Regions from separate parts of the Streptomyces sp. NBC_00012 genome, predicted to be linked through region 2. Evidence: predicted binding sites of a transcription regulator. Region 2 holds the regulator's gene; each other region holds the start of a gene.
The links. The regulator HrcA, encoded in region 2, represses chaperone genes, less so after heat shock. The targets are predictions, from matches to a motif close to TTNGCACTCNGNNNNNCNGAGTGCNAA.
Positions count from the first base shown of each region.

Region 1: a site for HrcA is predicted at 3,845-3,871, ahead of groL (chaperonin GroEL). Genes of this name have one in related genera too.
Region 3: a site for HrcA is predicted at 2,774-2,800, ahead of groES (co-chaperone GroES). Genes of this name have one in related genera too.

Region 1 is NZ_CP108309.1:3,959,575-3,966,435, forward strand. It holds gene OHA19_RS18110 (hypothetical protein) at 1-1,133, shown strand, start outside; gene OHA19_RS18115 (hypothetical protein) at 1,423-1,935, shown strand; gene groL (chaperonin GroEL) at 2,061-3,683, opposite strand; gene OHA19_RS18125 (cold-shock protein) at 4,063-4,269, opposite strand; gene OHA19_RS18130 (MoaD/ThiS family protein) at 4,691-4,969, opposite strand; gene thrC (threonine synthase) at 5,000-6,310, opposite strand; SAM riboswitch class I at 6,328-6,454, opposite strand; gene OHA19_RS18140 (glucosyl-3-phosphoglycerate synthase) at 6,607-6,861, shown strand, end outside.
Region 2 is NZ_CP108309.1:5,948,578-5,955,438, reverse strand. It holds gene OHA19_RS27305 (16S rRNA (uracil(1498)-N(3))-methyltransferase) at 1-649, opposite strand, end outside; gene OHA19_RS27300 (nitronate monooxygenase) at 646-1,719, opposite strand; gene dnaJ (molecular chaperone DnaJ) at 1,844-2,980, opposite strand; gene hrcA (heat-inducible transcriptional repressor HrcA) at 2,981-3,997, opposite strand; gene OHA19_RS27285 (MBL fold metallo-hydrolase) at 4,197-4,919, shown strand; gene OHA19_RS27280 (DUF3097 domain-containing protein) at 5,039-5,905, shown strand; gene hemW (radical SAM family heme chaperone HemW) at 5,942-6,861, opposite strand, start outside.
Region 3 is NZ_CP108309.1:3,591,464-3,598,324, reverse strand. It holds gene OHA19_RS16275 (THUMP-like domain-containing protein) at 1-835, opposite strand, end outside; gene OHA19_RS16270 (polysaccharide deacetylase family protein) at 918-1,985, shown strand; gene OHA19_RS16265 (DUF6234 family protein) at 2,191-2,664, opposite strand; gene groES (co-chaperone GroES) at 2,951-3,259, shown strand; gene groL (chaperonin GroEL) at 3,358-4,983, shown strand; gene OHA19_RS16250 (hydroxyacid dehydrogenase) at 5,157-6,185, opposite strand; gene OHA19_RS16245 (carbohydrate ABC transporter permease) at 6,221-6,861, opposite strand, start outside.

The DNA of each region.
Region 1 (6,861 bases), 2.0 Mb from region 2:
TGCCGCCCAGCGATGTGTGGGAGCTGCCGGGCGGTACCGCCTGGGTCTACAACGGCGAGGGGAACCCCGGTCTCGTCCGGCCGGTGATCTTCTCCGACGGCTTCAGCACGGGGCCGAGCGAGCTGGAATTCTCCTGGCAGATCATGGAGTTCGGTGACTACGCGCTCATCAGCGAGCTGCGCCGCCGTGGCCACGATGTCGTCCTGCTCGGCTATCACGAGCGCAGTGCGTCGATTCTGGACAACTCCCATACCGCGCAGGCCGCGATCGCGCGGGCCATCGCGGAGCGGCTGGGCGACACACCGCTGGCGGTCGGCGGGTTCAGCATGGGCGGGCTCGTCACCCGGCACGCGCTGGCCAAGATGGAGAGCCAGGGCATCGACCACCAGACCTCGCTGTACTTCTCGTACGACAGCCCGCACCGGGGCGCCTGGATCCCGATCGCGCTCCAGGCGTTCGCGCACTACATCAAGGACCTCGACAGCCGCTTCTCCGACCAGATCAACAGCCCGGCCGCCCGCCAGCTGCTGTGGCGGCACATCGAGAAGTGGGACAGCACTCCTGACCAGAGCGACGAGCGCGGCGCGTTCCTGGCGGAGATGCAGGCGGTCGGCGAATGGCCGCGCGGGCCCCGGCTGATCGGTGTCGCCAACGGGACGGCCGACGGGACCGGCACCGATGTGCGGGCGGGCGAACTGGCCCTGGAGGGCAAGGGCCTGACGGTTGCGGGGACCAAGCTCTACACCCAGGCACCTGGGCTCGACGAGCTCGTCGCGAAGCTGCGGGTGCTGACACTGAAGACCAACGAGGTCCGTACGAAGGGGCTCCCGTCGATCGACGGCGCGCCCGGCGGCTCATTGGAGGGCTTCGGCATCCTCGCGGACGCCTTCAATGCCCTGAACCCGTTCCTCGGCTTCAAGACCGATGTACGTATCCGGTCGCACTGCTTCGTACCGTCCGTCAGCGCGGTCGATGTCGCCGACCCGGACACGGACGACGAGCTGTACAAGGACATCTCCTCGCTCCCGGAGGGCACCGGCGGGCTGGACGAGTTCAAGCTCGCTTCCCGGAACGAGGGGCACACCCTCGTGACGGAGGAACTCTGCACCTGGCTGCTCGACCGCCTGCCGTAAGGCGGGGCGGCGGCGCGGCGTCCGACGCGACACCCCGTCTCATACCGGGGAGCCAGGACGCCATGACGGAATGGGCACTGCGGTATCACGCGCTCACGATGCTCCGGCGGGCATCGTGGGTGCGTCCATCGCAGACCTCCAGGGAGCCCGACGTGATGACCGTTGCCCCGCACGATCCGAGTCGCGACCGCAGCCGCCGCAGCCTCGACCGCCGTCAGGTCCTCGTCGCCGGGCTGGCGGCCTCGGCGCTCCTGACCACGGCGGTGCGCTCGATCTGCGCCGGGTCGGCGTGTTCGGCCAGTCCGCGGGCGGGTTCACCGCCGCACAGACGATGCACGACGACCGGCGCTTCCTGGCAGGCATCAACATGGACGGCGAGATGGACTACGTCGGTGGGCGGGAGCCGGACGGCACCCACCTGAGCGGCGTGGCCCTGGACGGGCTCGACCGGCCGTTGCTGCTGATGGGGAGCGGGAGCGAGAGCTCGGGCGACTACCGGCAGCAGCCGTCCTGGGCCGCGTTCTGGGCGAACACCCGCGGCTGGAAGGCCGATGTGACGCTGACCGGGTCGCGGCACGCCTCGTACACGGACGCCGCAGTGCTGCTGCCCCGGCTGGCCCGACAGGGCGCGGTGCCGGAGGGAGGGCTCGCCAGGGCGGTCGGGACGGTGCCGCCGCACCGCGCCCTGGCCGCGAACCGGGAGTACGTCGCGTCGTTCTTCGGCCGGTGGCTGCGCGGGCACGACGACCATCTGCTGGACGGGCCCTCGGAACGCTTCCCGGAGATGGTGTTCGCCCAGTAAGGCGGCAGCCCCAAAACGGTGGGCGGCGGCCCCGAGCATCGGCACCGAAAGCGTCGGCCCCCTGGACCAGCTGGTCCAGGGGGCCGACACCGTAAAGCTGTACAGGAACTACCGATCCGTCAGGATCAGAAGTCCATGTCACCGCCCGGCATGCCGCCCGGAGCGGCCGCGGCGGCCTTCTCCGGCTTGTCGGCGATGACGGCCTCGGTGGTGAGGAAGAGCGCGGCGATGGACGCGGCGTTCTGCAGGGCGGAGCGCGTGACCTTCGCCGGGTCGAGGATGCCCTCGGCGATCATGTCGACGTACTCGCCGGTCGCGGCGTTCAGACCGTGGCCGACGGCCAGGTTGCGCACCTTCTCGACGACGACGCCGCCCTCGAGACCACCGTTGACGGCGATCTGCTTGAGCGGGGCCTCCAGCGCCAGCTTGACGGCGTTGGCGCCGGTCGCCTCGTCACCCGAGAGCTCCAGCTTCTCGAAGACGGCCGAGGCCTGGAGCAGAGCCACGCCACCACCGGCGACGATGCCCTCCTCGACGGCGGCCTTGGCGTTGCGCACCGCGTCCTCGATGCGGTGCTTGCGCTCCTTGAGCTCGACCTCGGTCGCGGCACCGGCCTTGATGACGGCCACGCCGCCGGCCAGCTTCGCGAGGCGCTCCTGGAGCTTCTCGCGGTCGTAGTCCGAGTCGGAGTTCTCGATCTCGGCGCGGATCTGGTTGACCCGGCCCTGGACCTGGTCGCTGTCACCGGCGCCGTCGACGATGGTCGTCTCGTCCTTGGTGATGACGACCTTGCGGGCACGGCCGAGCAGGTCGAGACCGGCGTTCTCCAGCTTGAGGCCGACCTCCTCGGAGATGACGGTGCCACCGGTGAGGATGGCGATGTCGCCGAGCATGGCCTTGCGGCGGTCACCGAAGCCCGGGGCCTTGACGGCGACGGACTTGAAGGTGCCACGGATCTTGTTGACGACCAGGGTCGACAGGGCCTCGCCCTCGACGTCCTCGGCGATGATCAGCAGCGGCTTGCCGGACTGCATGACCTTCTCCAGCAGCGGAAGGAGGTCCTTCACGTTGCTGATCTTCGAGTTGACGATCAGGATGTACGGGTCGTCCAGGGACGACTCCATGCGCTCCATGTCGGTGGCGAAGTACGCCGAGATGTAGCCCTTGTCGAAGCGCATACCCTCGGTGAGCTCCAGCTCCAGACCGAAGGTCTGGGACTCCTCGACGGTGATGACGCCTTCCTTGCCGACCTTGTCCATGGCCTCGGCGATGAGCTCGCCGATCTGGGTGTCGGCGGCGGAGATGGAGGCCGTCGAAGCGATCTGCTCCTTGGTCTCCACGTCCTTGGCCTGCTCCAGGAGGGCGGCGGAGACGGCCTCGACGGCCTTCTCGATACCCCGCTTGAGGGCCATCGGGTTGGCACCCGCGGCGACGTTGCGCAGGCCCTCGCGGACGAGAGCCTGGGCGAGAACGGTGGCGGTGGTCGTACCGTCGCCGGCGACGTCGTCCGTCTTCTTGGCGACCTCCTTGACCAGCTCCGCACCGATCTTCTCGTACGGGTCCTCCAGCTCGATCTCCTTGGCGATGGAAACACCATCGTTGGTGATCGTGGGGGCGCCCCACTTCTTCTCAAGGACGACGTTGCGACCCTTGGGGCCAAGGGTGACCTTGACGGCGTCGGCGAGCTGGTTCATGCCGCGCTCGAGACCGCGCCGGGCCTCCTCGTCGAACGCGATGATCTTGGCCATGTGAAGTGGTCCTCCCGGACAGGGGTGGATTTCTCCGGACCGAGTGGCGCCCGCGACGGACGGCCTGCGTGACCGGTGGTTCCTTGCCCCACCGACCTGCGGGCCTCACCGGCCCGGTCCAAGTTCTGTCACTCTCACCTGGAGAGTGCTAACGCCAATGATTAGCACTCGACCCCCGGGAGTGCAAGCGTCCCCCTCCGGATGTGGACAACCGCGGAGGGCTGTGGACGAGGGTCGCGGAGGGCTGTGGACAACGCCCGGCGGCATGCCGGGCGACGCGGACAACGCCCGGCGGCATGCCAGGACGCACTGAGGGCCCGTACCTCCGGGGTACGGGCCCTCAGCGCGCGAGTGGTGTCGTTGGCCGACCGCGCCGAACTCAGCCGACGGCGAGCTTGACCATGTCTGCCTGCGGCCCCTTCTGGCCCTGCGAGATCTCGAATTCAACTCGCTGACCCTCTTCGAGGGTGCGGTACCCGTCCATCTGGATCGCGCTGTAGTGGACGAAAACATCCGCACCACCGTCGACCGCGATGAAGCCGTACCCCTTCTCCGCGTTGAACCACTTGACGGTGCCCTGAGCCATGCCTAACTCCCCTATTACTGGCCCTTGCGCAGGACCGCACTTCGCGGACCCGGGTCAGAACTCACCCTCCGACAGGAGAGGGTGTGTGCGCCGGAACGCGTCGACCGCGGCTGAATGTATCTGCCCAACTGCCCTCTGCAACAGGTCAATCGGACGAGAATTCTCGGCCGCGCCGAACGCCCGAATATGCGGAATTCATGAGATTCCTGGGCAAGTCGGGCCAGGCAAAGGCGACTTATGCCGCAAGCACCACGCACACTTTGGCTGCATCTTGTCGCGTCCGGGCGCATTCTCATATGCGGGCGGCGCGGGCAGCTGGGGGGACTTCCCACACTCTACCGCGCTCAACCATGCAGAATTGCCCCCTCCGCGAATGAAGCGGAGGGGGCAATTCGATTACGCGAAGGGATCGGACGGGGCGTCAGCAGCCGCCGGCCACGGCCGGGATGATCGAGATGCCGGCGCCGTCCGGCGTGGCCGCCTCCAGGCCGCCCTCGAAGCGCACGTCGTCGTCGTTGACGTACACGTTCACGAAGCGGCGCAGCTTGCCCTGGTCGTCCAGGACGCGGGCGGCGATGCCCGGGTGGTTCTGCTCCAGGGACTCGATGACCTGGGAGAGGGTCGAGCCCTCGGCCGGGACCTCGGCCTGGCCGCCCGTGTAGGTACGGAGGATGGTGGGGATACGGACCTTGACGCTCATGGTGGGTGCCCTTCCTGAAGTCTCGGGTGGTCAGCTGGTGGCGAGGCCGGCGGCGCGGAACGCGTCCAGGCTGGGACGGATCGTCGCGGTCGCCTGAGAGGTTTCGGCCACCGCGTCAAGGGTCTTGAGGCCGTCACCCGTATTGAGTACGACGGTGGTCAGCGACGGGTCGATCAGCCCGGCCTCGATGAGCTTCTTCGTCACGCCGACCGTCACACCGCCCGCCGTCTCCGCGAAGATGCCCTCGGTGCGCGCCAGCAGCTTGATCGCGTCGACGACCTGCTCGTCGTTCACGTCCTCCACGGCGCCGCCGGTGCGGCGGGCGATGTCCAGGACGTACGGGCCGTCGGCCGGGTTGCCGATGGCGAGGGACTTGGCGATCGTGTTCGGCTTCTGCGGCCGGACGACGTCGTGGCCGCCCTTGTACGCGACCGAGACCGGCGAGCAGCCCTCGGCCTGGGCGCCGAAGAGCTTGTACGGCTTGTCCTCGACCAGGCCGAGCTTGATCAGCTCCTGGAGACCCTTGTCGATCTTGGTGAACTGCGAGCCGGACGCGATCGGGATGACCAGCTGGTCCGGGAGCTGCCAGCCGAGCTGCTCGCAGATCTCGTACGCCAGGGTCTTGGAGCCCTCGCCGTAGTAAGGACGCAGGTTGACGTTGACGAAGCCCCAGCCCTCGCCGAGCGGGTCGCCGATGAGCTCGGAGCAGAAGCGGTTGACGTCGTCGTAGTTGCCCTCGATGCCGACCAGCTCACCGCCGTACACCGCGGCCATGACGACCTTGCCCTGCTCCAGGTCGTGCGGGATGAACACGCAGGAGCGGAAGCCGGCCCGGGCGGCGGCGGCGCCGACGGCACCGGCGAGATTGCCGGTGGAGGAGCAGGAGAGGGTGGTGAAGCCGAAGGCGCGGGCGGCCTCGATGGCCTGGGCGACGACGCGGTCCTTGAAGGAGTGCGTGGGGTTGCCGGAGTCGTCCTTGACGAAGAGCCTGCCCTGCTCGACGCCGAGCTCACGGGCGAGGTTGTCGGCCTGGACGAGCTTGGTCCAACCGGGGTTCAGGTTCGGCTTCTCGGCGACATCGGCGGGGACCGGCAGCAGCGGCGCGTAGCGCCAGATGTTGGCCGGACCGGCCTCGATGCGCTTCTTCAGCTCTTCGGGGGAGCCGCTCGGCAGGTCGTACGCGACTTCGAGCGGCCCGAAACAGGACGCGCAGGCGAAAATGGGACCGAGTTCGAAACGCTCGCCGCACTCGCGGCAGGAAAGGCCCGAAGCGGGACCGAGGTCGACGGCTTCGGCGTCGACGGAAGAACTGGTGCTTACTGCAACGGTCTGCGCAGCCATGATGGCGAGGCCCTTTCTCCTCATCTTCCTCGCGGCGCGTTTCGCCACGAGACGGAATTGGCACCTTCCTCACCGGACCTCTCGGTCGGTGGGGGGGTTGCCGGGACTTCAACGGGCCGTTCCCTCAGTCCCTCTGGATGAGCGCTGTGGCACCGGATCTTCGATCCGGGCATTTATCGGCGGACGGCCCCGGCATGCGATGGTCGTCCGCGTTGTTCAAGACTGTAACCGAAGCACCGGACTCTTGAGATAGTCGTCCGAACCGCGAGATGGATCACATACAGGGAGTATCGACCGTGCTGGAAGAGGTCGAGTGCTGGCTGCCCAGGCGTTCCTGGTCGGCCGCCGACCGCCCGCTGGACCGCCTGCTGGCCGCCAGGGCCAGGGCCGGGGAGACCGGCCGCGGAAGCGTCAGCGTCGTGCTGCCGGCGCTGAACGAGGAGGCGACGGTCGGCGAGATCGTCACGACGATCCGGCGCGAGCTGATGGAGAAGGTCCGGCTGGTCGACGAGCTCGTGGTGATCGATTCCGGTTCCACCGACGCCACCGCG
Region 2 (6,861 bases):
CGCCCGCCGCGGCGAACGCCGCCAGCTCCTGCGGCGACACCCCGCCCTCGGGACCCACGACGAGCACGATCTCGCCCCGTACGGGGAGCTGGACGGTGGCCAGCGGTTCGCTGTCGTGCCCCCGGTCCTCGTGCAGGACGGCGGCGAAGTCCGCCGCGGCGACAAGGGCGGCCGCCTGCTTGGTCGTCATCGCGTCGGCCACCTCGGGGAAGCGCACCCGGCGGGACTGCTTGCCCGCCTCCCGAGCGGTGTTGCGCCATTTCGCGAGGGACTTCAGGCCGCGGTCGCCCTTCCACTGCGTGATGCAGCGCGACGCCTGCCAGGGCACGATCGCGTCGACGCCGGTCTCCGTCATCGTCTCCACGGCGACCTCGCCTCGGTCGCCCTTGGGCAGGGCCTGGACGACTGTGATGCGGGGAGCGGGCGGGGGCTCCTCCCGGATCCCGGTCAGATCGGTGAGGACGAGCCGGTCCTTGCCCTCGGCGGCCAGGACGACGCCTTCCGCCCAGTGGCCGCACCCGTCGGTGAGCACGACGTCCTCACCGGCGCGCAGCCGCTTCACCGACACGGCGTGCCGGCCCTCGGACCCCTCCAGGACGAACTGGGGCCCGCCGGGGACCTGTTCGACGACGAAGACCGGTGCGGTCACTGCGTACTCCCTGTGCTCACTGCCGTCCGTGCGGCGTCCAGCTCTTCGGCGAGCAGCCTGACCAGCCGGCCGGCCGGCAGCTCGCGTGCCATCCGGTGTCCCTGGCCCGCCCACAGCGCCATGCCCTGCGCGTCCCCGGCCTTCGCCGCCGCCTTGCGCAGCCCGGCGGTCAGATAGTGGACCTGCGGATAGGCGGCGGGGGCGTACGGTCCGTGCTCGCGCATGAACCGGTTGACCAGACCCCGGGCCGGGCGGCCGGAGAACACCCGGGTCAGGGCGGTCCGTACGAACAGCGGGTTGGTCAGCGCCTGCTTGTGCAGCGGGCTCGCCCCCGACTCGGGGCAGACGAGGAACGCCGTACCGAGCTGCGCCGCCTCCGCGCCCGCGGCGAGGACCGCGGCGATCTGGGAGCCGCGCATCAGCCCACCCGTGGCGACGATCGGTATCTGCACGGTCTCGCGGACCTGGGACACCAGTGAGAGCAGCCCGATCCCGGTGCCGTCGGTCTGCGGGTCGTCGCGGTGGGTGGACTGGTGGCCGCCCGCCTCGATGCCCTGGACACAGAGCGCGTCGGCGCCCGCCCACTGGGCGGTCTGGGCCTCCTCGGGCGTGGTGACCGTCACGACGGTGTACGTGCCGACGCCGGCGAACGCGTCCAGGGTGTCGCGGGTCGGGCAGCCGAAGGTGAACGAGACGGCCGGGACCGGGTCGTCCAGGAGGACGGCGAGTTTGGCGTCGTAGTTGTCGTCGCCGCCGGTGTCCGGGTCGCCGAGCGGGGTCTCGTACCAGGCGGCCTCGCCCGCGAGCTGGTGCCGGTACACCTCGACGGCGCTGGGGTCGGCGAGCGCCGGCTGCGGCATGAAGAGGTTGACGCCGAAGGGCTGCCCGGTCAGCCCGCGCAGCTGCTTGATCTCGTTGTACATGCCGTCCGCCGTCTTGTACCCGGCGGCGAGGAAACCGAGCCCGCCCGCTTCGGAGACGGCCGCGACGAGCTGTGGACAGGATGCGCCCCCCGCCATCGGGGCCTGCACGATCGGATACCGGCAGAGATCGGTCAACGCGGATGACATGACCGCATCGTGTCACGTCCGGCGCGGCGCGGGGCGCGCGGGACGGGGTCCGCTTTGTACTCAAACGCCGGACGGGCCCGCCGAGCGGGTCCGTCCGGCGTCCGGAAACGGTGTGCAGGACCGGTCAGCGGCCGTTGAAGGCGTCCTTCAGCCGGGAGAACAGCCCCTGCTGGCCGGGCTGGAACTGGCCGGTGGGCCGCTCCTCGCCACGCATCTTCGCCAGGTCGCGCAGCAGTCGCTCCTGCTCCGGGTCCATCTTCGTCGGGGTCATCACCTCGACGTGCACGATCAGGTCACCGCGCCCGCCGCCCCGCAGATGCGTGATGCCGCGGCCGTGCAGCGGCACCGACTGGCCGGACTGGGTGCCCGGCCGGATGTCGACCTCTTCCAGGCCGTCGAGCGTCTCCAGCGGCACCTTGGTGCCGAGCGCGCCCGCCGTCATGGGGATGGTGACCGTGCAGTGCAGGTCGTCGCCGCGGCGCTGGAACACCGCGTGCGACAGCTCGTGGATCTCCACGTACAGATCGCCGGCCGGGCCGCCGCCGGGGCCGACCTCGCCCTCGCCCGCGAGCTGGATGCGGGTGCCGTTGTCGACACCGGCGGGGATCTTCACGGTGAGCGTGCGCCGCGACCGGATGCGGCCGTCACCGGCGCACTCCGGGCAGGGGGTCGGCACGACTGTGCCGAAGCCCTGGCACTGCGGGCAGGGCCGCGAGGTCATGACCTGGCCGAGGAAGGACCGGGTGACCTGGGACACCTCGCCGCGGCCGCGGCACATGTCACAGGTCTGGGCGGAGGTGCCGGGTGCGGCACCCTCGCCACTGCAGGTCGTACAGACGACGGCCGTGTCGACCTGGATGTCCTTGGTGGTGCCGAACGCCGCCTCGGCGAGATCGATCTCCAGACGGATCATCGCGTCCTGGCCGCGCCGGGTGCGCGAACGGGGTCCGCGCTGCGACGACGTGCCGAAGAACGCGTCCATGATGTCGGAGAAGTTGCCGAAGCCACCTTGTCCGAATCCGCCCGCGCCACCGCCGCCGGAAGCGGACAGCGGGTCGCCGCCGAGGTCATAGACCTGCTTCTTCTGCGGGTCCGAAAGCACCTCGTAGGCGGCGTTGATCTCCTTGAACCGCTCTTGGGTCTTCGGATCGGGGTTCACATCCGGGTGCAGCTCGCGGGCGAGCCGCCGGAATGCCTTCTTGATCTCGTCCTGGGATGCGTCGCGGCGCACGCCGAGTACGGCGTAGTAGTCCGTGGCCACTTACGACTCCGCCAGGATCTGTCCGACGTAACGTGCCACTGCGCGTACCGCTCCCATCGTTCCGGGGTAGTCCATGCGGGTCGGTCCGACCACGCCGAGTTTGGCGACTGCCTCGTCGCCCGAACCGTAGCCGACCGCGACGACGGACGTGGAGTTGAGCCCCTCGTGGGCGTTCTCGTGCCCGATACGTACGGTCATGCCCGAGTCCTTGGCCTCGCCGAGCAGCTTCAGCAGCACGACCTGCTCCTCCAGTGCCTCCAGCACCGGCCGGATCATCACCGGGAAGTCGTGCCCGAAGCGGGTGAGGTTGGAGGTGCCGCCGATCATCAGCCGCTCCTCCGTCTCCTCGACGAGGGTTTCGAGCAGGGTGGAGAGCACGGTGGACACGGTCCCCCGGTCCTCGCTCTCGAAGGATTCCGGCAGGTCCTGCACCAGCTGCGGGACGTCCGCGAAGCGGCGTCCGACGACCCGGCTGTTGAGCCGGGCCCGCAGATCGGCGAGAGAGGTCTCGCCGAACGGGGCGGGGCAGTCGATCATGCGCTGTTCGACCCGGCCGGTGTCCGTGATGAGCACGAGCATCAGCCGGGCGGCTGCCAGCGACAGCAGTTCCACATGCCGCACCGTCGACCGGGTCAGCGAGGGGTACTGCACGATGGCGACCTGCCGGGTCAGCTGCGCGAGCAGCCGTACGGTGCGGCCCACGACGTCGTCGAGATCGACCGCGCCGTCGAGGAAATTGTGAATGGCGCGACGTTCCGGCGACGAGAGGGGCTTGACCCCCGCGAGCTTGTCGACGAAGAGCCGGTAGCCCTTGTCCGTCGGGATGCGTCCCGCACTGGTGTGGGGCTGGGCGATGAAGCCCTCGTCCTCCAGTACCGCCATGTCGTTGCGGACGGTCGCCGGGGAGACCCCCAGCTTGTGCCGCTCGGTGAGCGCCTTGGAGCCGACTGGCTCCTCCGTGCCGACATAGTCCTGGACGATGGCGCGAAGCACTTCGAGTCTGCGTTCGCCGAGCATCGCGCACACCTCCAGCTGTGTTTCCTCGTTGGTTCTCGGGTCGTTCTTGTTTCTCTGCCCAGGAATCCGCCTGGCACTCTGTCATCGCGAGTGCCAGCAACCCCCCGGCCAGTGTACGGCGGCCGAGTGGGGACCTAGCAAGGGCGACCGGCCACGCTACCGCGAGACCTCGCAGGTGGTTTGCCGATAGCGTCACGATATGGATGCCTCTTGGGAAGAGTTCGGCTGGGAACGACTCGGTCACGGAGTGGGCCGGCGGCGCCTTCCCGGGTGGGACGCGACGGTGGCGCTGGTGGCCGGGACGGACGGAGTGCTGCTCTACGACACCGGATCGACGCTCCTCGAGGGCGCCGAGGTGCGGGCCCAGGCGCAGGCTCTGCTCGGCCGGAGGGTGACGCATATCGCACTCAGCCATCCCCATTTCGACCACGTGCTGGGCACCGCCGCGTTCTCCGGCGCCCAGGTGTACGGGGCGGTCGGCATGACCGGGCTGCTGAAGAACGGGGCGGACGATCTGCACACCTCGGCCGTGCGCCACGGGGTCGGCGAGCACGACGCGGCGGAGGCCGTCGACGCGCTGGTCGCACCGCACCACGAGGTGTGCGGCGAGTGGACGCTCGATCTGGGCGGCGGACGCGAGGTGCTGCTGGCCGACGTGGGCCCCGCGCACAGCGGCCACGACCTGGTGGCGGTCGTCCCCGGCTCCCCCGCGATCGTGCTCTGCGGCGACCTGGTCGAGGAGTCCGGCGTACCGCAGGCGGGCCGGGACGCGTTCCCCGCCCGCTGGCCGGCCGCGCTGGACCGGCTGCTGGCACTGGGCGGCGAGGACGCGGTGTACGTACCGGGGCACGGGGCGGTGGTGGACGCGGCGTTCGTACACGATCAGCGCGAACAACTGGCCGTGCGCTTCGGCGTGTCGTGACCCGCAGGACCTGCCCGGCGGATCCTGGCCGGGGTCACGACGCCTGGTGCGGCACCGGACGCCGCGCCCTGTCCGACCCTGATCCGCCGGACAGGCCCTGGTCGTCCTATCGTCGTCCGATGCGCAGCTACCAGCCGGACCTGACCCCGCCGTGGAAGAGGTCCGCCCCCGTTCCCGAGGTCCCCGCCGAAGCCGATCTGGTCGTGGAGGAGGTCTCCACCGGATTCTGCGGCGCGGTGATCCGCTGCGAGAAGACGGCCCAGGGGCCGACGGTGACCCTGGAGGACCGCTTCGGCAAGCACCGGGTGTTCCCGATGGAGCCGCGCGGCTTCCTGCTGGAGGGCCGGGTGGTCACCCTCGTACGTCCCTCGGCCGCCGCTCCGGTGCGGCCCGCACGGACGGCCTCGGGTTCGGTCGCGGTGCCCGGGGCGCGCGCCCGGGTCGCGCGGGCGGGCCGGATCTACGTGGAGGGCCGGCACGACGCGGAGCTGGTCGAGCGGGTCTGGGGCGACGACCTGCGGATCGAGGGCGTGGTCGTCGAATATCTGGAGGGCATCGACGACCTCCCCGCCATCGTGCGCGAGTTCTCCCCCGGCCCGGACGCCAGGCTGGGCGTCCTGGTCGACCACCTGGTCCCCGGCTCCAAGGAGTCCCGGATCGCCGACCGGGTCACGGACGAGAACGTGCTGGTGGTCGGCCACCCCTACATCGACGTGTGGGAGGCGGTGAAACCGTCGTCCGTGGGCATCACGGCCTGGCCGGTGGTACCGCGCGGCCAGGACTGGAAGACGGGCGTGTGCCGGGCCCTGGGCTGGCCGGAGAACACCGGCGCGGCCTGGCAGCACATCCTGTCCAAGGTCCACTCGTACCGCGACCTGGAACCGGCCCTGCTGGGCTCGGTGGAGCACCTGATCGACTTCGTGACGGCGCCCGAGCAGCCCGCCGCCAGCCACTCCGGCGGACTCTCAAGCCCCTCCGGCGATTGAGGAACGGGGGTTCGGGGGCGAAGCCCCCGCCCACCCTCAGTCCACCAGATCCCGCACCACCGCATCCGCCAGCAACCGCCCCCGCAGGGTGAGCACCGCCCGCCCCCGCTCGTACGGCGCCGCCTCCAGGAGCCCGTCCGCCAGAGCGCGGCGGGACGCGGCCAGCCCGGCCGGGGCCAGGATGCCGAGCGGGCAGCCGTCCACGAGCCGGAGCTCCAGCAGGATCCGCTCCACCCGCCGGTCCTCCTCGGAGAGGATCTCGCGCCCGGCCCCCGGCGACCGCCCCTCGGCCAGCGCCTGCGCGTACGCGCCCGGGTGCTTCACGTTCCACCAGCGCACCCCGCCGACATGGCTGTGCGCCCCGGGCCCGGCACCCCACCAGTCGGCTCCGCGCCAGTACAGCTCGTTGTGCAGGCAGCGGCCTTCCGGCGTACGGGCCCAGTTCGACACCTCGTACCAGGAGAAGCCCGCCGCGGCCATCGCCTCGTCCGCGATCAGGTACCGGTCCGCGTGGGCGTCGTCGTCGGTCATCGGGATCTCGCCGCGCCGGATCCGGCGGGCCAGCTGCGTGCCCTCCTCGACGATCAGCGCGTACGCCGACACATGGTCCGGCCCCGCGCCGATCGCCGCGTCCAGCGAGGCCCGCCAGTCGTCGTCGGACTCCCCCGGCGTGCCGTAGATCAGGTCGAGGTTGACGTGCTCGAAGCCCGCCTCCCGGGCCTCGGCGACACACGCCTCGGGCCGCCCCGGTGTGTGCGTACGGTCGAGGATCTTCAGGACGTGCTGCCGGGCGCTCTGCATCCCGAAGGAGATCCGGTTGAAGCCGCCCTCCCGAAGTTCGGCGAGGTACGCCGGAGAGACGGACTCCGGATTGGCCTCGGTGGTGATCTCGGCACCGTCCGCGAGCCCGAACTCCTCGCGGATCGCCCCCAGCATCCGGACCAGGTCCGCGGCGG
Region 3 (6,861 bases), 2.4 Mb from region 2:
GGGTGGCCCCGGCCGGGAGCACGGTGGCGCGGTACGAACCGGCCGCGAAGCCCTCGCCGAACCAGAGCACCGCCTCCTTCACGTCGCCGCCGTCCGAGATCCACTCGGCCTCCGCCTGCGCCGGGATCGCCTCGTGCGGGATGCCCGGGGCGATCTTCAGGGCGGCCCGGGGGGCCGCGAGCGCGGCGCCGGTCGCCCAGGAGAGCGGCGGTGAGTACGCCTCGGGGTCGAAGATCCGTCCCCTGCCGCCGCGCCGGGCCGGGTCGACGAAGACCGCGTCGTACGGCGAGGTGTCGATGCCGGTGACATCGGCGCACCGCACCTCGATCAGACCGTCCAGGCCCAGCGCGGCGGCGTTGGCGCGGGCCACCTCGGCGGTCAGCGGGTCGCGGTCGACGGCGAGCACGCGGATGCCCGCCCGCGCGAGCGCGATCGCGTCGCCACCGATCCCGCAGCAGAGATCGGCGACGCTGCGCACCCCGCCCGCGGCGAACCGCCGCGCGCGATGGGTGGCCACCGACGTACGGGTCGCCTGCTCGACGCCGTTGGGCGTGAAGAACATCCGGTACGCGTCCTCGGCGCCGAACTTCGCCTCCGCCCGCTGCCGCAGCCGCGCCTGTCCCAGCGCCGCCGAGACCAGGGGGGCCGGGTGGGAGCGGCGCAGCCGGGTGGCGGTGGCGAGTTCCCGGGAGGGGTCGTACGACCGCAGCCCGTCCAGGAGCGCGGTGCCCTCGGGGGTGCGCAGGGCGAGGAAGGCGGCGATGGGGTCGGGGGCGTCGGACCGGTCGTCGGCGTCGGACGGGTCGTTCGGGGCGAGAGCGTTCACCCGCCCCATTGTGAGCCAGCCGGGTAGACCGGCGGGCCCGGCGGCGGTGTCGGGCGGGGAGGCCCCCTCCGTGCTGGCAGTATGCGGCGCCATGCAGCTTGTACGACAAAACGAAAAAAACATCACGAAATGGTGCAGGGTGGACGTGTCCCGGTCCGGGCACGACCGGGGCTCCGGCCCGCACCGGCCCGCCTGCGTCGTCCTGGCCGCTCTCCTGGTCGCCGCGGTCGGCTCCGGCTGCGCCTCCGGGTCCGGCGGGCAGGTGAGCGACACCGAGTACCGGGACCGACCCCTGGCCGGGAACCCGGGTGCGAACCCGGAACCGAACCCCGGCGTGACCCCCGGTCCGAACCCCGCCGCCGGACACCCGGGCGGCCCCGGACGGCGGACCGGCCGGGGCGGTGCACCCGACGGGGCCCATGAGAACGCGAAGCTCGCCCCGGCCGTGCGGGCGGCGCTGGCCAAGAAATGGGGGCTGGACAGGACGCCGCTGATCGCGCCGCGGCCGCCCGCCGTGAAGCCGCGCATCACCACCCGCGAGGGATTCGAGGTGAAGGGCGGCGACGACTCGCTGCCGCCGGTCTTCACCACCGTCCCGACCAAGGACCGGGTCGTCTTCCTGACGATGGACGACGGTTCCGAGAAGGACCCCGAGCTGCTGCAGATGATGGACGAGCTGGACATCCCGTACAGCGCGTTCCTCAGCGACTACGAGGTGAGCGACAACTACGGGTACTTCGGCGAGGCCCAGCGGCTGGGCGTCACCATCAACAACCACACGCTCAACCACCCCTATCTGCCCGGACTCTCGTACGACGAGCAGGAACGCGAGATCTGCCACTCGCAGGAGATCATCGAGAAGAAGTTCGGCAAACGGCCCACTCTCTTCCGCCCGCCGTACGGCAACTACAACGGGGACACGCTGCGCATCGCGCAGTCCTGCGGGATCAAGGCCGTGCCCCTCTGGAACGCCGAGGCGTTCCCGGACCACATGGAGTGGCGCGAGGAGGACGAGGACCTGCACCCGGGCGACATCATCCTCACCCACTTCCGGGGCCGCGACGAATGGGACGGCAGCATGGCCGACCTGGTCCGGGCGGTCATGAAGACCGTCACGGACAGGGGATACGCCGTGGCCCGGCTGGAGGACTACGTATGAGAAGGGCGCACCGGCTGCTGGCCGGACTGCTGGTGGCCGGTGCGCTCCTCGCCGCCACCGGCTGCGCGCAGTCGGTGGACCCGATCGAGCGGCTGGGCCGCAAGGCCGTCCAGAAGGTGAACCACCCGCCGCGGACGCCCGCGGCGGGCCCGCCCGCGCACGGTGATCACGGCGAGCCGGGGTCGATGGTCGTGGTCTCCTGCCGTCAGCCGCCGGAGTCCAGGCACTCGCGGTCGTCACCGCCGCTGAGGCACTGGTGGCCGTTCCGGCCGGGGTCGTACGCGGGGGGTGCGGGCGCCGGGTGCGAGCGGCGGTAGTCCTCGTAGCCGGCCTGCAACGTGATCACGCACAGCGCCAGCGCCGCCAGCAACTGGACCGCGCCCGCCCACGGCCACCTGTCGCGGATCAGTACGACGGCGACCAGGCAGATCACCGCGGTGATCCCGGCGAGGACGAGGGCGGGAGTCCAGTCCATCGGCGGCGGCTCCGTCGTTTCCCGGCCGTCGGGGTCCCGCCGCGAGAAGGCTTGCTGGAACGCGGCGACCGCACAGATCAGCCCTTCCAGGAGAACCAGCAGCAGCCCCAGGACCACATCGAGGCAGCCGTTCACGGCGCGCGATCCGTACGGGCGCCGCCCGGACGCGGGGTCTGGCTGCCGGTACGGGGAAAGGCGGGTCATCTCCACACGGTCGTACGGAACGGTCCGGTCCGTCCGTACGTTGCCTCCATGTTGTCCGGACTGTTGTCCGGACTGTTGTCCGGACGGTGTCGCGCCACGATCGCCTGAATTGGCACTCCGCTTGACCGAGTGCTAATCCCGGTCATAGTCTCGGTGCTGGCACTCACCACTGGAGAGTGCCAGCAGTACTGCGCGACTGGCAGGTCCGGCACCCGCGACGACGGATCGACCTGGTCGCCACCCAAGACTGTTACCCCGTGAGATCTCCGAAGGGGGAGACCGGATCGTGTCGACCGCCAGCACCAAGGTTGCGATCAAGCCGCTCGAGGACCGCATTGTGGTCCAGCCGCTCGACGCCGAGCAGACCACGGCCTCTGGCCTGGTCATTCCGGACACCGCCAAGGAGAAGCCCCAGGAGGGCGTCGTCCTGGCCGTGGGCCCGGGCCGCTTCGAGAACGGCGAGCGCCTTCCGCTCGACGTCAAGACCGGCGACGTCGTGCTGTACAGCAAGTACGGCGGCACCGAGGTGAAGTACAACGGCGAGGAGTACCTCGTCCTCTCGGCCCGCGACGTGCTCGCGATCGTCGAGAAGTAATTCACCCACGTTTGCTTCTGTTCTGCGCCCCTGGCCCCCGCGAATAACCAGCCGGGTGGTCGGGGGCGCAGTTCGTTCGAGAGGAAAGCTCAGCTCCCATGGCGAAGATCCTGAAGTTCGACGAGGACGCCCGTCGCGCCCTTGAGCGCGGCGTCAACAAGCTTGCCGACACGGTCAAGGTGACGATCGGCCCCAAGGGCCGCAACGTCGTCATCGACAAGAAGTTCGGCGCTCCCACCATCACCAACGACGGTGTCACCATCGCGCGCGAGGTCGAGCTCGACGACCCGTACGAGAACCTCGGTGCCCAGCTGGTGAAGGAGGTGGCGACCAAGACCAACGACGTCGCGGGTGACGGTACGACCACCGCCACCGTGCTGGCCCAGGCGCTCGTCCGCGAGGGTCTGCGCAACGTCGCCGCCGGTGCCTCCCCGGCCGCCCTGAAGAAGGGCATCGACGCCGCGGTCAAGGCCGTGTCCGAGGAGCTCCTCGCGACCGCCCGCCCGATCGACGACAAGACCGACATCGCCGCCGTGGCCGCGCTCTCCGCGCAGGACCCGCAGGTCGGCGAGCTCATCGCGGACGCGATGGACAAGGTCGGCAAGGACGGTGTCATCACCGTCGAGGAGTCCAACACCTTCGGTCTGGACCTCGACTTCACCGAGGGCATGGCCTTCGACAAGGGCTACCTGTCCCCGTACATGGTGACCGACCAGGAGCGTATGGAGGCCGTCCTCGACGACCCGTACATCCTGATCCACCAGGGCAAGATCGGCTCGATCCAGGAGCTGCTCCCGCTGCTGGAGAAGGTCATCCAGGCCGGTGGCTCCAAGCCGCTGCTGATCATCGCCGAGGACGTCGAGGGCGAGGCGCTGTCGACCCTCGTCGTCAACAAGATCCGTGGCACCTTCAACGCCGTCGCGGTGAAGGCCCCGGGCTTCGGTGACCGCCGCAAGGCCATGCTCGGCGACATCGCCACCCTCACCGGTGCGACCGTCATCGCCGAGGAGGTCGGCCTCAAGCTCGACCAGGCCGGTCTGGACGTGCTGGGCACCGCCCGCCGCGTCACCGTCTCCAAGGACGACACCACGATCGTGGACGGCGGCGGCGAGCCCGGCGACGTCAAGGGCCGGGTCAACCAGATCAAGGCCGAGATCGACGCCACCGACTCCGACTGGGACCGCGAGAAGCTCCAGGAGCGCCTCGCGAAGCTGGCCGGCGGCGTGTGCGTGATCCGCGTCGGTGCCGCCACCGAGGTGGAGCTCAAGGAGAAGAAGCACCGTCTGGAGGACGCCATCTCCGCGACCCGCGCCGCGGTCGAGGAGGGCATCGTCTCCGGTGGTGGCTCCGCTCTGGTCCACGCCGTCAAGGTCCTGGAGGGCAACCTCGACAAGACCGGCGACGAGGCCACCGGTGTCGCGGTCGTGCGCCGCGCCGCGGTCGAGCCGCTGCGCTGGATCGCCGAGAACGCCGGCCTCGAGGGCTACGTCATCACCTCGAAGGTCTCCGAGCTCGACAAGGGCCAGGGCTTCAACGCCGCGACCGGCGAGTACGGCGACCTGGTGAAGGCCGGCGTCATCGACCCGGTCAAGGTCACCCGCTCCGCGCTGGAGAACGCCGCGTCCATCGCGTCGCTGCTGCTCACGACCGAGACCCTGGTCGTCGAGAAGCCGGCCGAGGAAGAGGCCGAGGCCGGCCACGGCGGCCACGGTCACTCGCACTGACGCGTAGCCACTGAGGGCTCGCAGCCCGCAGCAGGCAGACAGCCGAAGAAGGCCCCCTGTCCCACCGCCGAGCGGTGGGACAGGGGGCCTTCGGGCGTCCGGAGGACGTGGTGCCGAGGCGGACGAGCGCGGTAGGGGCCCGGGGGGCCGGGCCGGTCGGCCCGGCGGACCGGTCAGGCCGAGTGGCTCAGGCTCCCGGAGTGCACCGGGTCCGCGAAGGGCAGGCCGGCCGCGAACCGCTCCAGCTCGTCCAGTGCCTGGTCCGCCATCCGGTGCAGCTCGTCGCCCAGCGAACCCGCGATGTGCGGGGTGAGCAGCACGTTCGGCAGCGTGTACAACGGTGAGCCGGCGGGCGGGAGTTCGGGGTCCGTCACATCCAGCACCGCCTGGAGCCGTCCGGCCGTCAGCTCGGGCAGCAGCGCGTCCTCGTCGATCAGCGATCCCCGCGCCGTGTTGATCAGCGTCGTCCCGGCCGCCATGGCGGCCAGCTGCGCCGCACCGATCAGATGGTGGGTCTCCGGGAGCTGGGGCGCGTGCACCGAGACGACGTAGCTGCTCGCGCACAGCTCGTCGAGCGAGGTGAGCCGTACGCCGAGCCGTGCCGCCTCCGCGCCGTCCACGTACGGGTCGTACAGCAGCACGTCCAGGTCGAAGGGGCGCAGCAGCTCGATCACGCGCCGGCCGATCCGGGAGGCGCCGACGATGCCGACGGTGCGGCGGTAGTTGCCGGTCCCGTCGAGCTCCGCGAGCCAGTCGTGGTCGGCGCGCAGAGCGCGGTAGCGCTCCGCGGAGTGCAGCACCCGCTTGCCGGCGAACAGGATCGCGGCGAGGGTGAATTCGGCGACCGGCAGGGCGTTGGCCCCGGCCGCGGAGGTGACGGTGATGCCGCGTTCCCAGCAGGCGTCGGTGATGTGGTGCTTCACCGAACCCGCGGCGTGGACGACGGCCCGCAGCCGGGGCGCGCCCGCCAGTACCCCGGCGGTGAGCGGCGTCGCGCCCCAGCAGGTGAACAGCACCTCGGCCTCGGCGAGCGCGGCGGCCACCTCGGGCGTCGGGTCGGCCAGGTCGTGGGCGACGAAGGCCGGGTCGGTGCGGGTGAGGGCGGCCAGCCGGGTGCGGTGGCGGTCGGCGAGGAGGCGGTCGGCGATGCCGGGGCCCATCGCGAGCAGGGCCGTCGGCCGGTTGTCAGTGGCGTGGGGCATGGTGGGACTCGTACTCCTCAGGGCTCGCGGTGAGGTCACTTGACGCTGCCGGCGGTCAGTCCGGCCTTCCAGTGCCGCTGCAGCGAGACGAAGGCGACGATCAGGGGGATGACGGCGAGGAGCGACCCGGTGACGACGAGCGGGTAGAAGCTCGGCTCGCCGTGCGTGTTGGTGTTCCAGGAGTACAGACCGAGGCTCAGCGGGAAGAGCTTGCGGTCCGAGAGCATCACGAGGGGGAGGAAGAAGTTGTTCCAGATCGCGGTGAACTGGAAGAGGAAGACCGTCACGAAGCCCGGCATGACCATGCGCAGTCCGATGGACCAGAAGACGCGCAGCTCGCCGGCCCCGTCGATACGGGCGGCCTCCAGGGCCTCGTTCGGTATGTAGCCGGTGCTGAACACCCGGGCGAGATACACGCCGAACGGGTTGACCAGCACCGGGATCAGCACGGACCAGTAGGTGTTGACCAGGCCGGTCTTGGAGGCCAGGAGATACATCGGCAGGGCGAGCGCCGTGGTGGGCACCAGCACACCCATCAGGACCAGGGCGAACAGCTTCTCCTTGCCCCGGAATTCGTACTTGTCGAAGGCGTATCCCGCGGCGACGCAGATCAGCGAGCAGACGATCGCCCCGCCGCCCGCGTACATCAGGCTGTTGAGGTACCAGCGGAAGTAGA